DNA from 3 places in the Staphylococcus sp. SUC_1.2 genome. Region 1 is predicted to be linked to each of the others. Evidence: riboswitches for the same ligand, from Rfam matches in the RefSeq annotation. Region 1 holds a riboswitch; each other region holds the start of a gene.
The links. Region 1 has a riboswitch for lysine ahead of NR218_RS10355 (aspartate kinase). Riboswitches for the same ligand answer to the same signal wherever they lie in the genome.

Region 2: another riboswitch for lysine. It lies ahead of NR218_RS00910 (amino acid permease); the one in region 1 lies ahead of NR218_RS10355 (aspartate kinase).
Region 3: another riboswitch for lysine. It lies ahead of NR218_RS02785 (amino acid permease); the one in region 1 lies ahead of NR218_RS10355 (aspartate kinase).

The regions. Positions count from the first base shown of each region.
Region 1 is NZ_JANJPM010000031.1:17,850-23,578, reverse strand. It holds gene NR218_RS10360 (ABC-F family ATP-binding cassette domain-containing protein) at 1-1,425, shown strand, start outside; lysine riboswitch at 1,698-1,873, shown strand; gene NR218_RS10355 (aspartate kinase) at 1,951-3,156, shown strand; gene NR218_RS10350 (aspartate-semialdehyde dehydrogenase) at 3,216-4,205, shown strand; gene dapA (4-hydroxy-tetrahydrodipicolinate synthase) at 4,207-5,088, shown strand; gene dapB (4-hydroxy-tetrahydrodipicolinate reductase) at 5,091-5,729, shown strand, end outside.
Region 2 is NZ_JANJPM010000001.1:172,001-177,729, forward strand. It holds gene infC (translation initiation factor IF-3) at 1-166, opposite strand, end outside; ribosomal protein L20 leader region at 190-317, opposite strand; gene NR218_RS00910 (amino acid permease) at 380-1,873, opposite strand; lysine riboswitch at 2,026-2,201, opposite strand; gene thrS (threonine--tRNA ligase) at 2,250-4,187, opposite strand; gene dnaI (primosomal protein DnaI) at 4,498-5,418, opposite strand; gene NR218_RS00925 (replication initiation and membrane attachment family protein) at 5,419-5,729, opposite strand, start outside.
Region 3 is NZ_JANJPM010000005.1:3,837-9,565, reverse strand. It holds gene thrS (threonine--tRNA ligase) at 1-1,621, shown strand, start outside; lysine riboswitch at 1,671-1,846, shown strand; gene NR218_RS02785 (amino acid permease) at 2,006-3,499, shown strand; ribosomal protein L20 leader region at 3,563-3,690, shown strand; gene infC (translation initiation factor IF-3) at 3,713-4,240, shown strand; gene rpmI (50S ribosomal protein L35) at 4,268-4,468, shown strand; gene rplT (50S ribosomal protein L20) at 4,523-4,879, shown strand; gene NR218_RS02765 (NUDIX domain-containing protein) at 5,030-5,638, shown strand; gene NR218_RS02760 (hypothetical protein) at 5,651-5,729, shown strand, end outside.

The DNA of each region.
Region 1 (5,729 bases):
GGAAAAGATGAACGTTTAGCAGTATTAAAACAAGATCACTTTGCTTATGAAGATGAACGTGTATTAGATGTAGTTATAAAAGGTCATGAACGTCTATTTGAAGTGATGAAAGAAAAAGACGAAATTTATATGAAACCTGACTTCAGTGATGAAGATGGCATTCGTGCAGCTGAATTAGAAGGTGAATTTGCTGAAATGAATGGATGGAATGCCGAAGCAGATGCAGCTTCCCTACTATCAGGACTTGGTATTACCCCAGATTTACATGATAAGCAAATGTCAGAGTTAGAAAATAATCAAAAAGTAAAAGTATTATTGGCACAAAGTTTATTTGGAGATCCAGATGTTTTATTACTCGATGAGCCTACCAATGGTCTTGATATTCCTGCCATTAGTTGGTTAGAAGATTTTTTAATTAACTTTGAAAATACTGTCATCGTCGTATCTCATGATCGTCATTTCTTAAATAATGTATGTACACATATTGCAGATTTAGATTTTGGCAAAATCAAAGTCTATGTTGGTAACTATGATTTTTGGTATCAATCAAGTCAACTTGCTCAAAAAATGGCTCAAGAACAAAATAAGAAAAAAGAAGAAAAAATTAAAGAATTACAAGACTTCATTGCTCGTTTCTCTGCGAATGCGTCAAAATCAAAACAAGCAACTAGTCGTAAGAAGCAATTAGAGAAAATTGAACTTGATGATATTCAACCATCTTCAAGACGTTATCCTTATGTGAAATTCACCCCAGAAAGAGAAATTGGTAACGATTTATTAGTAGTTGATGGTATCTCAAAAACAATTGATGGTGAAAAAGTTTTAGATAACATTTCATTCACTATGAATCCAAATGATAAAGCTATTTTAATTGGCGATAGTGAAATTGCTAAAACTACCCTATTAAAAATACTTGCTGGTGAAATGGAACCAGATGAAGGTTCATTTAAATGGGGAGTGACAACTTCATTAAGCTATTTCCCTAAAGATAATTCTGATTTCTTCGAAGGCGTAGATATGAATTTAGTTGAATGGTTACGTCAATATGCTCCTGAAGATGAACAAACTGAAACATTTTTACGTGGCTTCTTAGGACGTATGTTATTTAGCGGTGAAGAAGTTAAGAAAAAAGCAAGTGTATTATCAGGTGGAGAGAAAGTACGTTGTATGTTAAGTAAAATGATGCTTTCAAGTGCCAATGTTTTACTACTTGATGAGCCAACGAATCATCTTGATTTAGAAAGCATTACAGCTGTTAATGATGGATTAGCTTCATTCAAAGGATCAATTATCTTTACTTCATATGATTTTGAATTTATTAATACAATCGCTAATCGTGTGATTGACTTGAACCAACCAGGTAGTTTATCTAAAGAATTGCCATATGAAGAATATCTAAAAGAAATTGGTGTGTTACAAAAATAAAATAACAGGATTTTAATAAGGTATCTTCTATTTTTAAAATTTAAACTATGCATAAAACTGTCGATAAATAACGAACTTTATCGACAGTTTTTTTATAAAATACTATTATTTTCGAATTATTGTTATTATTTACACAAATTACTTATTATTACTATCTCTTTTCTTTAACAGTAATATTACTTTAATAATTTTCAGTTTATTTCAAAAAATCACAAAAATCGGTTTACAGTTAAAAGGTGCTTATGTATAATTAAAAACATAGTAATTGAATAAGAAATTGATGAGGCGCATCAATCATTAGTATATATTAGAATACTGTCTGCCACGGCTAATATAGAAAGGGTGCGATGCCGAAACGAATTGCAACCGCAGTAAGCGTTCGTTGGACTTTGTGGTTAAGAGCTGAGAGTTTGTCATTATTATTTAATAATGGAGTGCATCACTTGTATATAAATTACGAGCAAGTTCGCACATTCCGAACTTGCTCTTTTTTATGACGTGTGCCCCTAAATTCTAGGAGGTAAAATCTTGAAACGACGTGTTTTGAAGTTCGGTGGTTCATCTGTCGCCGATTTTACAAAGATAAAAAATATTGCAGAAATGCTTAAACGCCGTGTAGATGACGGTGAACAACTTATTGTTGTCGTAAGTGCTATGGGCAAAACAACAGATCAATTAATGGAAAATGTTTCCCATCTTACAACAACACCAAAAGATGAAGAACTTGCTCTATTATTAACAACTGGTGAACAACAAACAGTTTCTTATTTGTCGATGGTATTAAATGATATTGGCGTAAGTGCTAGAGCTATGACTGGATATCAAGCAGGTATCAAAACAGTAGGTCATCATTTAAAAAGTCGAATTGCAGAAATTAATCCTGAAACATTTAACAAGGAATTTAAAGACAAGGATGTTTTAGTTGTAGCAGGTTTCCAAGGAGTGAACGACGAATTAGAGTTAACTACGCTTGGTCGTGGTGGTTCAGATACGACTGCTGTTGCATTAGCAGCTAGTAATCAAATCCCTTGTGAAATTTACACTGATGTTGATGGCGTTTATGCTACTGATCCAAGAATTTTGAGTGAGGCAAAACGTTTAGATTATGTGTCTTATGAAGAAATGATGGAAATGAGCGCTTTAGGTGCCGGTGTGTTAGAAACAAGAAGTGTAGAACTTGCTAAAAATTATGATATCCCCTTGTATTTAGGTAGAACGTTATCAAATGTGAAAGGAACATGGATTATGCCAAGAACAGAAATATTAGAAAAAAAAGCCGTAACTGGAGTTGCATTAGATACACATATGATGCATGTAACAATTAGTTACCCTCTTCCAGATAATCGCCTTCTAACTCAATTATTTACTGCTTTAGATGAAGGTTCAGTTAATGTGGATATGATTTCTCAAATCGTAAATGTTGAAGGTTTACAACTATCTTTTTCTATTAAAGATAGTGATGTACAACAAATTTCAAGTATCTTAGAGGAACTTTCTACAACATTTGATGCTTTAGATTATAAAATTAATGAAGCTTACGTCAAAATTTCGTTAATTGGTTCAGGAATGCGTGATATGTCTGGTGTAGCTTCAAAAGCATTTATTACGTTAATTAATTCTAATATTCCATTTTATCAAACAACAACTTCTGAAATTAGTATTTCTTATGTTATTGATGCAGAAAATGGAAATAAAGCGGTTGAAGTTCTATACGATGCTTTTGATATTTAAACTTAAGTTAAAATAAGTAATTCAAAATTCAATTAATATTTAAATGGAGTGATTCTTTTATGACAAGATTAGCAGTAGTTGGAGCAACAGGATTAGTCGGAACAAAAATGTTAGAAACAATTGATCGTAAACATATCCAATTTGATGAGTTGGTATTATTCTCATCAGCAAGATCAGCAGGTAAAGAAATTGAGTTTCAAGGGAAAACATATACAGTTCAAGAACTTACAGAAGAAGCAGCAAGTGAAAAATTTGATTACGTGCTAATGAGTGCAGGTGGCGGAACAAGTAAACAATTTGCCCCTATTTTCGAAAAAGCTGGAGCAATTGTTATTGATAATTCAAGTCAATGGCGTATGACAAACGATGTGGATTTAATTGTACCAGAAGTTAACCAACCAGAATTTAAACGTGGTATCATTGCTAATCCTAACTGCTCAACAATTCAGTCGGTCGTGCCACTTAAAGTTTTATACGATGCTTTTGGATTAAAACGTGTAGCTTATACAACATATCAAGCAGTTTCGGGTTCAGGGGTTAAAGGTAAGAGAGACTTAGCTGAAGGTGCGAATGGTAAAGCTCCAGAAGCTTATCCACATCCTATTTATAATAATGTTTTACCACATATTGATGTTTTTTTAGAAGATGGATATACAAAAGAAGAGCAAAAAATGATTGATGAAACACGAAAAATTTTAGGACAACCTGACTTACGTGTGACTGCAACATGTGCACGTGTACCTGTTCAAGATAGTCATAGCGTAGAAATTGATGTTACTCTTGATAAAGAGGCAACAGTTCAAGAAATTAAAGATTTATTTGAAAACGATAATCGTGTTGTTTTAGTAGACAATCCTGAAAATAATGAATATCCTTTAGCTATTAATTCAACAGGTAAAGATGAAGTGTTTGTAGGTAGAATTCGTCGTGATGACTCACTTGATAATACTTTCCATGTTTGGTGTACTTCAGATAACCTACTTAAAGGTGCAGCTTTAAATGCAGTTCAAGTGTTAGAACAAGTCATTAAATTAAAAGGAGCTAGATAATATGGCACATATTTTTGAAGGTGTAGGTGTAGCGCTTGCTACTCCATTTACTAATAATGAAGTTGACTATAAAGCATTAGAACGACATGTTCAATTTTTACTTGATAATAATGTTAAAGCAATTATTGTAAACGGCACTACAGCAGAGAGCCCTACTTTAACAGAAGAAGAGAAAGAAAAAGTACTTCAAGCGGTGATTAAACAAGTTAATCATCAAGTGGCTATTATCGCTGGAACTGGTACAAATAATACAGCTAAATCTATTCAAGCTTCATTACGTGCTAAAGAATTAGGTGTAGATGGTATTATGTTAATCACACCTTACTATAATAAAACGAATCAACGTGGCTTAATTAAACATTTTGAAACCATCGCGAATGAAGTTAAGTTACCTGTTGTTTTATATAATGTACCTTCAAGAACGAATATGACAATTGATCCTGAAACAGTCGAAACATTAAGTCATAATGATTACATTGTAGCTATTAAAGATGCTACAAATGACTTTAACTATTACGAAGAAGTGAAAAAACGTATTCATCAAGATGAATTTGCTTTTTACAGTGGTAATGATGATAATGTCGTAGAATTCTATAATCGTGGAGGTAATGGCGTAATTTCTGTCATTGCTAACGTTATTCCGAAAGAATTTCAAGCACTTTATGATGCTAAACAAAATGGGAAAGAAATTGAGAAAGACTTTGAACCGATAGGTCAATTGTTAGATGCACTTTCAGTTGATGTCAACCCTATTCCAATTAAAGCTCTAACAAGTCATTTAGGATTTGGAAATTATGAATTAAGATTACCTTTATTACCACTAGAGAAAGAAAAAGCAAATGTATTAGTGAATGCTTATAAAGCATTTAAAACGGAGGAATAAAAATGAAAATTTTACTCATTGGATATGGCACAATGAATCAACGCGTTGCCAGATTAGCAGAAGAAAAAGGTCATGAGATTGTTGGTACAATTGAGCCAGAAGAACATCAACATTCACCATATAAAGCTTATCATCATATTGCAGACGCACAAAATGAAGCCGATGTAGCGATCGACTTCTCTAATCCTAATCTATTATTACCTTTATTAGATGAAGAGTTTGAATTACCTTTAGTGATTGCTACTACTGGTGAAAAAGAAAAACTGATTCAAAAATTAGAACAATTAAGCGAACGTATGCCTGTTTTCTTCAGTGCAAATATGAGTTATGGCGTCCATGCATTAACTAAAATTCTAGAAGCAGCTGTTCCCCTTTTACAAGATTATGATATTGAGTTAACTGAAGCTCATCATAATAAAAAAGTGGATGCGCCAAGTGGCACACTCGTCAAACTTTATGATGTTATTAAAGAATTACGTGAAAATGTAACGCCTGTTTACGATCGACATGAGCGAACTGAAAAACGTGAAAAAGATGAAGTCGGTATTCATTCAGTTCGTGGCGGTACAATTGTAGGCGAACATGATGTTTTATTTGCTGGCACAGATGAAACAATTACCATTTCTCATAAAGCGCAATCT
Region 2 (5,729 bases), on a different contig from region 1:
CATTTGGTGCAACAACTACTAAATCTAATTCAACTCTTTCAGCCATCTCAAGAGCTTCTCTTTTAGATTTAACACCAATTTGGTCACCATTTTGGCCAATTAAACGTAATTCTTTTGCGCGAATTTTTTCGTTAACTTGCGTTTGATTTTTTGCTATGGTTGACACCTCCCAAAATTTTACGAAATTTTCCCAAGCAAAAAGAGCGGACAATATTTGCCCGCTCTTCACTCATACACAATAATTGTGTGACATGATTAACCTGCCAACAGCTTTTTGCGTCGCTACAGGTGAGAAACGGGTGTTTCTACTTGGTTCGTTTCGTAATCAACGATACTAATCATATCAAGTTTTATTAAGCATGTCAATTGTTTTTTGAAATTAGTGATGTTTTACTTCATTCATTGAGACATCTTGGCTTAAATCAACTTCTTCAAGAGGTATTTTTTTAGTTTTATATCTTAATTTATGATAAATAAAGAATACTAAAAATACTGGAATACCCATATACGTAATAATAAATCGATTAAGATCAAAGTGCCCTGTTTTAATGAAATCCACATCTTGTCCAACAATCACAATCACACACAATATACCTGCAAATATTGGACCGAATGGGAACCATTTCGCTTTATATTTCAATTCTGATTTACGATGATGTTGAACATTAAATGCTCGTCTAAAGCGATAATGACTTACTGCAATACCTACCCAAGCAATAAAGCCTGTCATACCACTGGCAGCTACAATGTATTCATAAGCATTTCCGCTTAATTTTTGTACTAAGAAAATAACGACTACAAGTACACCAGTAGCAATCAATGATAAATATGGCACGCCGTGTTTATTCGTTTTACCAAACGAAGCGAATGCTAATTTATCTTTACTCATTGAATATAACATACGTGTTGATGCATACATCCCTGAATTACCAGCTGATAATACTGAAGTTAAAATAACTGCATTCATAAATGAAGCAGCGAATGCTAAGCCTGCATTTTTAAAGACAAGGGTAAATGGAGATGTTGCAACATCGTTATCTCCACCCATTAAAGCATTACTATTATAAGGAATTAACATACCAATAACAAAGATGGCTAAGATGTAAAATAATAATATTCTCCAAAAAACTTGTTTAATTGCTTTTGGGACAGCACGTTCTGGATTCTCAGATTCTCCAGCAGTAATACCTATTAATTCAGTACCTTGGAATGAGAAACCAGCAACTAAGAATACACCTAGGATTGAAAGTAAACTACCGCCAAGATTTCCACCTAGGATTGGCCCATCACCTTTAGTAAATGTCTCAAATCCTACAAAATGTCCACCCATAATTCCTAATATAGTTAAAATACCAATAATTATAAAAATAATTACTGTAATCACTTTTATAAGTGCAAACCAATATTCACTTTCACCATATACTCTTACAGATAAAGAGTTTAATGCGAAAATAATAACTATAAAGATACAACTCCATACCCATGCTGGTATCCCTGCCATAGGTGTCCAATACTGTATGACTTGCGCTGCAATAGTTACATCTGCCGCTACAGTAATTACCCAGTTAAACCAATAGTTCCAACCTAATGCGAATCCTAATGATGGATCTACAAATCGTGTTGCATAGGTACTAAATGAACCTGAAACAGGTAAATACGTAGCCATTTCTCCTAAAGAAGTCATTAAAAAGAATACCATAGCTCCAATAATTGCATATGCAATAAGCGCACCTAATGCACCAGCATCGTGAATAGCACCACCTGATGTCATAAATAGGCCTGTACCGATACAGCCTCCCATTGCAATCATAGAGATATGACGATCTTTTAACCCTCTCTTCATACCGCTATCTTGATTTTCAACTTTACTCATATAAGCTCCCTTTCTTAATGTAGAGGTTAGCTAAGTATTTATTTGTTATGTGAAGATAATTAACATATTTAATTTTTATAAATGATATGTAAATCAAATTACAAATTAAAAAATAGGTACATACCGTTAAGATATGCACCCATTACTTAATCTATATCGGTAGCACATCACAAACTGTGACAGTACAGTTTCTATTCGATAACTGTCCCAACAAATCATAAGTATGGTTATCATTTGTTTCGGCATCTTTACCTTTCATACTTTCAACATACGTTCCATATCAACTTCTGAAGTATTACTTTTTAAAGATGCAACCTCTAACTCATTTTTATTTAACTACTTTGTAATATACATTAAGGATATTATTTTATCAAGACTATCTACGTTTTTTTAGACGAATTTCATCTACTAAGTTCCAGATAAATTCATCTCTTTCTATTGTTTCTTGATCTTGTGAGCCATACTTACGAACATTTACTTCGTTGTTTTCAACTTCTTTATCTCCTACTACAATTTGATAAGGAATTTTTTGCATTTGTGCCTCTCGAATTTTATAGCCCATTTTTTCGTTACGATCATCAATTTCTACACGAACACCTTGAGATTTTAATTCATCTTGTAAATTTCTCGCATAGTCGTAATGTAAATCTACATTTACTGGAATAATCTCAACTTGTTTTGGAGCTAACCATGTTGGGAAAGCACCTTTAGTTTCTTCAGTTAAGAAAGCTACAAAACGTTCCATAGTTGAAACTACGCCACGATGAATAACAACAGGTCGGTGATTTTCACCATCACTACCAATATAAGAAAGATCAAATCGTTCAGGTAGTAAGAAATCAAGTTGTGCAGTTGAAAGGGTTTCTTCTTTACCCATTGCAGTTTTAACTTGAACATCTAATTTAGGACCATAGAATGCTGCTTCTCCAATAGCTTCAACATATGGTAAGCCCATTTCATCTACTGCTTCTTTAAGCATAGACTCAGCTTTATTCCACATGTCATCATCGTCCATATATTTTTCTTTATCTTCAGGATCTCTGTAACTTAATCTGAATGTGTAATCTTCAAAACCAAAGTCTTCATAAACATCTTGTATCATATGAACAACGCGTTTGAATTCATCTTTAATTTGGTCAGGACGTACAAAGATATGAGAATCATTTAAAGTCATACCTCTTACACGTTGTAAGCCTGATACTGCACCACTTGCTTCATATCTATGCATAGTACCTAATTCAGCAATACGAATTGGTAATTCACGATAAGAATGTGGTTTATTATTATAAACCATCATATGATGTGGACAGTTCATTGGACGTAATACCATTTCTTCAGTTTCATCTAATTTCATTGGTGGGAACATATCATCTCTATAGTGATCCCAATGACCTGAAGTTTTATAAAGTTCAACGTTAGCTAGAACTGGAGTATATACATGATCATATCCCATGCTTACTTCCTTATCTACAATATAACGTTCAATTTCACGGCGAATTGTTGCACCATTTGGTAACCATAGTGGAAGACCAGCACCAACAAGTTGATTATTTGTAAATAATTCTAAATCTTTACCAATACGACGATGATCACGTTCACGACGTTCCTCTAACATGTCTAAATGTGCTTTTAAATCTTTTTTATCAAAGAAAGCAGTACCATATATACGTTGTAACATTTTATTGTCGCTATCCCCACGCCAATATGCACCTGCAGTAGAAAGCAGTTTAAATTCTTTAATTTTTGAAGTTGATGGCACATGAACACCACGGCATAAATCTGTAAATTCACCTTGAGTATATAATGTTACATTCTCATCTTCAGGAATTGCATCTATTAATTCTAATTTATATGGATCATCTTTAAAGAAATCTTTTGCTTCTTCACGAGAAACCACTTTACGTTCAATTTTATAATTTTCGTTAACAATTTGTTTCATTGTTTTTTCGATTTTTTCAAAGTCATCTGATGATACTTTTTCATCCATGTCAAAGTCGTAGTAAAAACCGCCTTCAATCACTGGACCAACACCGAATTTAACATCTCCATAAATTCGTTTTAATGCTTGAGCCATTAAATGAGCAGTTGAATGACGTAATACCTCTAGAGCTTCATCACTACCAGGTGTAACAATTTCAATTGCCCCATCTTCTTCAAGTGGACGAGTTAAATCAACGAGTTGATTATTAAATTTTCCTGCTACTGCTTTTTTTCGAAGTCCAGGACTAATTGATTGTGCAATATCTTCTGTAGTAGTTCCTTTGTCAAATGATTTTGAATTGCCATCTGGAAACTTAATATTAATTTGTTCCATATCGAAACCCTCCATAAATTTTATTCTATGATCGCTGAAGAAAATAAAAAAACTCCTCCCTATAAAAGGGACGAGTTCGTCGCGGTACCACCCTAGTTATCTAGATGTATTCTAGATATCTCTTCATAAGATAACGGTCTTGAGCCGGATACTGATTACCAGCATCTAAATATGAAGGAGTAATAATTTAATATATCAACCAAATTCTCATCAATTGTTGGCTTGCTGTATGATAGAGATTAAATTATCATATCTTCATTTATTTCAACGATTTAGATTTATCTTTATTATACATCACACATTGTAAATTTCAATTATTTCGTAAATTTTTTCCATCTAAATAAAATTCATTTGCTAAACTTTTGATACGTTCGATAATTCGAGCAGCTTTCGTTATTTCTGCCCCTTTGTTTGATATAGATAAATGATGTTCTAATTCTTCCAAATTTAGATTTGAACTAAAGAATGTTGGTAATTCATGAACCATACGATAATGTAATAAGGGACCTATCACCTCATCCCTTACCCACGTTGTGACATCCTCAGCTCCGATATCATCTAACATTAATATATTTGCTTCTCGTATACGCTCTAACTTTTCATTATAACTTCCATCTTTAAAACCACCTTTGAGTATACGAATGTATTCAGGTAAATATACTATTGTAGATGGCACATGTTTTGACTTAAGCTGGTTTGCGATAGCTCCTAAAATAAAAGATTTGCCTGTTCCAAAAGGGCCATGTATATAAAGACCCTTAACGCGTTCACCGTTAACTAACTTTTTACAAATATCGTTAACTTCCATAGCTATTTCAAGTCGACTTCTATCGTTGGTATAGATATCTTTAACTTTTGCATTTAACGTATCTCGTTGCATGTGATGAGCAGTAATGAGTTGTGAACTTAAACGTTCTTCATCGTATTTAATTTTGCAAGGACATAATCGATAACGAACTTTAATACGCTCATTTTCTATATATAATTCTGGAATATGACCTTTAACAAAGTTTGGACAGTGTGCATAATCGTGACCATCGTAGTGTTTTTGTTGATCTTTATATTCTTGAAGTACATTTAAATCTTTATCAATCATTTCATTAGTAAGTTCTGACTGGTGTTGATTTAAAAATTGTTTAACATCAGAATCATTAATGACTTGATGTTTTATTTTAGCAATTCTTTTGTTTAAATTATCTTGATTTTTTATAAGTTTACTAAATGGTTTCATCTAATCCTCCCAATCTTGTTCTAATTGAGTACGAAACGCTTCTCTATCTTTTTCAAATTGCGCATCATTATTGTTTGGTTTTTCATCTTGTTGATTTTTATTTTTTAACCATTTTGGTGTTTTTTCTATTGATGCAACGTCACGTTGTTTATATTGACGTTTTGTTTTTTTAGTTATACTATCATTGATTTGTTGATTTGTTTTCAGCGCATAATCATATGCTTGTTGTGCAGTTTTAATACCTAACTTTTTCCAATTTGAAGCGATTTCAAATATATAGGATTTAGGAAGTTTCATCTCATTCTTAAGCA
Region 3 (5,729 bases), on a different contig from region 1:
TGATTTTGATATGGATGAAAAGGTTTCGTCAGATGACTTTGAAAAAATTGAAAAAACGATGAAACAAATTGTTGATGAAAATCATAAAATTGAACGTAAAGTTGTATCAAGAGAAGAAGCTAAATCATTCTTCAAAGATGATCCTTATAAATTGGAATTAATAGACGCTATACCTGAAGATGAAAGTGTTACTTTGTATTCGCAAGGTGAATTTACTGATTTATGTCGTGGTGTACACGTTCCTTCAACTTCAAAAATCAAAGAATTTAAATTACTTTCAACTGCCGGTGCATATTGGCGTGGTGACAGCAATAACAAAATGTTACAGCGTATTTATGGTACAGCATTCTTTGATAAAAAAGATTTGAAAGCACATTTAGAGATGCTTGAAGAGCGTCGTGAGCGTGATCACCGTCGAATTGGTAAAGATTTAGAGCTATTCACTAATAATCAATTAGTAGGTGCAGGTCTTCCATTATGGTTGCCTAATGGTGCTACAATTCGTAGAGAAATTGAACGTTATATAGTTGATAAAGAGGTAAGTATGGGTTATGACCACGTATATACTCCAGTGTTAGCAAATGTTGAGTTATACAAAACTTCTGGACACTGGGATCATTATAGAGATGATATGTTCCCACCAATGAAATTAGATGAAACAGAAGAAATGGTATTACGACCTATGAATTGTCCACATCATATGATGGTCTATAATAATCGTCCTCATTCTTATCGTGAACTACCTATCCGTATTGCAGAATTAGGAACTATGCACAGATATGAAGCTAGTGGTGCTGTATCAGGATTACAACGTGTACGTGGAATGACATTAAACGATTCACACATATTTGTTAGACCTGATCAAATTAAAGATGAATTTAAACGTGTTGTTAACATGATTCAAGAAGTATATAGTGACTTTGGCTTTGAAGATTACACATTCAGATTAAGTTACAGAGATCCAGAAGATAAAGAGAAGTATATGGATGATGATGAAATGTGGAACAAAGCTGAAACTATGTTAAAAGAAGCAGTCGATGAAATGGGATTACCATATGTTGAAGCAATTGGTGAAGCGGCATTCTATGGTCCAAAACTAGATGTTCAAGTTAAGACTGCTATGGGTAAAGAAGAAACTTTATCAACTGCTCAAATTGATTTCTTATTGCCAGAACGTTTTGAACTAACATACATCGGTAGCGATGGTGAAAATCATCGTCCAGTAGTTATTCATCGTGGCGTAGTTTCAACTATGGAACGATTTGTAGCGTTCTTAACTGAAGAAACTAAGGGTGCATTCCCAACTTGGTTAGCACCTAAACAAGTTGAAATAATACCTGTTAATGTTGACTTACATTATGACTATGCTAGAAATTTACAAGATGAATTAAAATCACAAGGTGTACGTGTAGAAATTGATGACCGTAATGAAAAAATGGGGTACAAAATTCGTGAAGCACAAATGCAAAAAATACCTTATCAAATAGTTGTTGGTGATAAAGAAGTTGAAAACAATCAAGTCAATGTACGTAAATACGGCTCTCAAGATCAAGAAACAGTTGAAAAAGATGAATTTATTTGGAATTTAGTAGATGAAATTCGTTTGAAAAAACATAGATAGTATTGATAAAAATGATAGCTTAATGTATATTACTATATAGTTAATTAAAAAAAGAGTTAGAGGTTGCGTCTTTAATTAGTAACACTTCAGAAGTTATTAAGGAACGTATGTTGAAAGTGTGGAAGGTAAAGATGCCGAAATGAATGATACCCTTAATTATCATTTGTTGGGACAGTTATCGAATAGAAACTGTACTGTCACAATTTGTGATGTGCTACCGACATAGATTAAGCAGATGGTTGCATATCTAAAGGTATGCAACCATTTTTTTATGCTTTAAAGAATTATAAACTATTTGGAAGTATAATTTGAATGCGTTCATAATCATCGCATAACACAACAAAACTATTTTAGTTAGCCTCTACTGTAAGAAAGGGAGCTTCTATGAAAAAAGTCGAAAATCAAGATGATGGAATCAAAAGAGGACTGAAGGACCGCCATATTTCTATGATAGCAATGGGTGGTTGTATCGGTACCGGATTATTTATGACCTCTGGGGGAGCAATACACGATGCAGGGGCATTAGGTGCTTTAATTGCATATGCGATTATTGGAGCTATGGTATTCTTCCTCATGACATCTTTAGGTGAAATGGCAACGTATTTACCAGTGCCTGGTTCATTTAGTACTTACGCAACACGTTTTGTAGATCCATCTTTAGGATTTGCGCTAGGTTGGAACTATTGGTTTAACTGGGTTATTACAGTTGCAGCAGATGTAACCATTGCTGCACAAGTCATTCAATATTGGACACCTATGGCTGGTATTCCAGCATGGGTTTGGAGTTGTATATTCTTAGTTATTATATTCGCACTAAACTCTTTATCTGTTAGAGTTTATGGTGAAAGTGAATATTGGTTCGCTTTAATCAAAGTTGTAACAGTCATTATCTTTATCATTATTGGTCTTTTAACGATACTAGGTATTATGGGTGGAGAATTTGTAGGTTTCGAGACATTTACGAAAGGTGACGGACCAATTCTAGGTGGTAACTTAGGTGGAAGTTTATTATCAATTCTAGGCGTCTTCCTAGTTGCTGGATTCTCATTCCAAGGTACAGAGTTAATTGGTATTACAGCTGGAGAATCTGAAAATCCAGAACGCGCTGTACCTAAAGCTATTAAACAAGTATTCTGGAGAATATTATTATTCTACATATTAGCAATATTTGTTATAGGTATGTTAATCCCTTACGATAGTAATGCATTGATGGGTGGCGATGATAATATTGCTACTTCTCCATTTACACTCGTGTTTAAAAATGCTGGGTTAGCTTTTGCGGCATCATTTATGAATGCAGTTATTTTAACATCAGTTTTATCAGCAGGTAATTCAGGTATGTATGCATCAACACGAATGTTATATTCTATGAGTAAAGATAAATTAGCTTTCCATTCATTTGGTAAAACGAATAAATATGGTGTGCCATACTTATCTTTATTTGCGACAGCGATTTTAGTTGTTATTATTTTCTTAGTGCAAAAACTAAGTGGTGACGCATATGAATATATTGTTGCTGCAAGTGGTATGACAGGCTTTATCGCATGGGTAGGTATTGCAATTAGTCACTACAGATTTAGAAGAGCTTTCGAAAAACAACATCATAGTAAAAGGGAGTTGAAGTATAAAGCTAAATGGTTCCCATTCGGTCCTATATTCGCAGGCTTGCTCTGTGTGATTGTCATAATCGGGCAAGATGTTGATTTTATTAAAACAGGTCATTTCGATTTAAATCGCTTCATTATCACATATATGGGAATCCCAGTTTTCTTAGTATTCTTTATTTATCATAAATTGAGATATAAAACGAAGATAATTCCATTAGATAAAGTAGATTTAAGACAAGATGTTTCAATGGATGAAGTAAAACATCACTAATATTAAAATAATTGTTGACTTATATGATATACACTGATATGATAATTAACGTTGAATACGAAACGTACCAAGTAGAAACACCCGTTTCTCACCTGTAGCGACGCATCAAGCAGTTGGCAGGTTAATCATGTCACACATTATATGTGTATGAGAGAAGAGCGGGCATTCTATGCTCGCTCTTTTTGCTTGGAAAATTTCGTAAAATTTTGGGAGGTGTCAACCATAGCAAAAGATCAAACGCAAGTTAACGAAAAGATTCGCGCTAAAGAATTACGTTTAATTGGCCAAAATGGTGACCAAATTGGTGTTAAATCAAAACGAGAAGCAATAGAAATGGCTGAACATGTTGAATTAGATTTAGTAGTTGTAGCACCAAATGCTAAACCACCTGTTGCAAGAATTATGGATTATGGTAAATACAAATTCGAACAGCAGAAAAAAGAAAAAGAAATGAAAAAGAAACAAAAAGTTATCAATGTTAAAGAAATACGCCTAAGTCCAACTATTGAGGAACATGATTTCCAAACTAAGTTGAAAAATGGTCGTAAATTCTTATCTAAAGGCGATAAATGTAAAGTTTCTATTCGTTTCAGAGGTCGTGCAATCACTCATAAGGAAATTGGTCAGCGCGTATTAGAAAAATTCGCTGACGAATGTAAAGATATTGCCACTGTTGAACAGAAACCTAAAATGGAAGGGCGTCAAATGTTTATCATGTTAGCGCCTATTAACGAAAAATAATTCACTATTATTAGGAGGAAATGAATCATGCCAAAAATGAAAACTCACCGTGGAGCAGCTAAACGTGTTAAAAGAACTGGTTCAGGTCAATTAAAACGTTCAAGAGCTTTCACATCACACTTATTTGCAAATAAAAACACTAAACAAAAACGTAAATTACGTAAAGCTAAATTAGTTTCTAAAAGCGATATGAAACGAGTAAAACAATTATTAGCTTATAAAAAATAATTGTAATTGATAAATGTACGATAATTAATTGTTATATCTAAGGAGGAATTTAATATGCCACGAGTTAAAGGTGGAACAGTAACAAGAGCACGTCGTAAAAAAACGATTAAATTAGCTAAAGGTTACTTCGGTGCTAAACACACATTATATAAAGTAGCAAAACAACAAGTAATGAAATCAGGTCAATACGCTTTCCGTGACCGTCGTCAACGTAAACGTGATTTCCGTAAATTATGGATTACACGTATTAACGCAGCTGCACGTCAACATGACATGAGCTATTCAAGATTAATGAACGGCTTGAAAAAAGCTGACATCAATATTAACCGTAAAATGCTTTCTGAAGTTGCTATTTCAGATGAAAAAGCTTTCGCAGAGTTAGTTTCAAAAGCTAAAGAAGCTTTAAAATAATTGATTTATAAAAGATGACTTTGAAGTCATCTTTTTTTGTTTTCAAATAATTAAGAATTGAAATTATAAATCGTTAATGCACCTTTATTTGTTCTTTGGTGATCGAGTTTGATAAAATGCTAATTAAGAAATTATTGTAAGGAGAACACTATGTCTAAATATGATGAGCAAATTATAGTTGTACCAAGAGATATCCTTTTTGAACAAGAGTCAAATGCTTTTAACGGCTTTTTAACTAAAAATGATCCACAAGGTGAAGCGATATTTAATACTTTTTCTAATTATGAAGTTAAAAGACGTGGAGATATGGAAGAAGATCCTTCATATAAACAATTAATATCATATTGTCTTTTAGAAAATGAGAAAAATGAAATATTAGTATACAAAAGATTAAGTGGTGGTGGAGAGTCACGTTTACATGGTCAATCTTCTATCGGTGTAGGTGGACACATGAATGATGTGATTGGCGCAAATTCTGTAAATGAAGTTTTAAGGGTAAATGCTCAAAGAGAGCTAGAAGAAGAAGTCGGTTTATTAGAATCTAATTCTCAGAATTTGGAATATATAGGTTTTATAAATGATGATACAAACGATGTGGGTAAAGTACATATAGGTGTAGTTTTTAAAATTAAAGTTAACTCAAATGATATTGAAGTACGTGAAACAGATACATTAAAAATTCAATGGTTAGAAAAAGAGCGTATTGATAATTATGATGAATTTGAAACATGGAGTGCATTAATTTTAAAAGATTTATAGGAGGGATACAACATGTCAGACATCATCCCTTTTCCAAAACTACAACAAAAATTGTATAAAGATATTAAATCATCTCATAACAGTCAACATT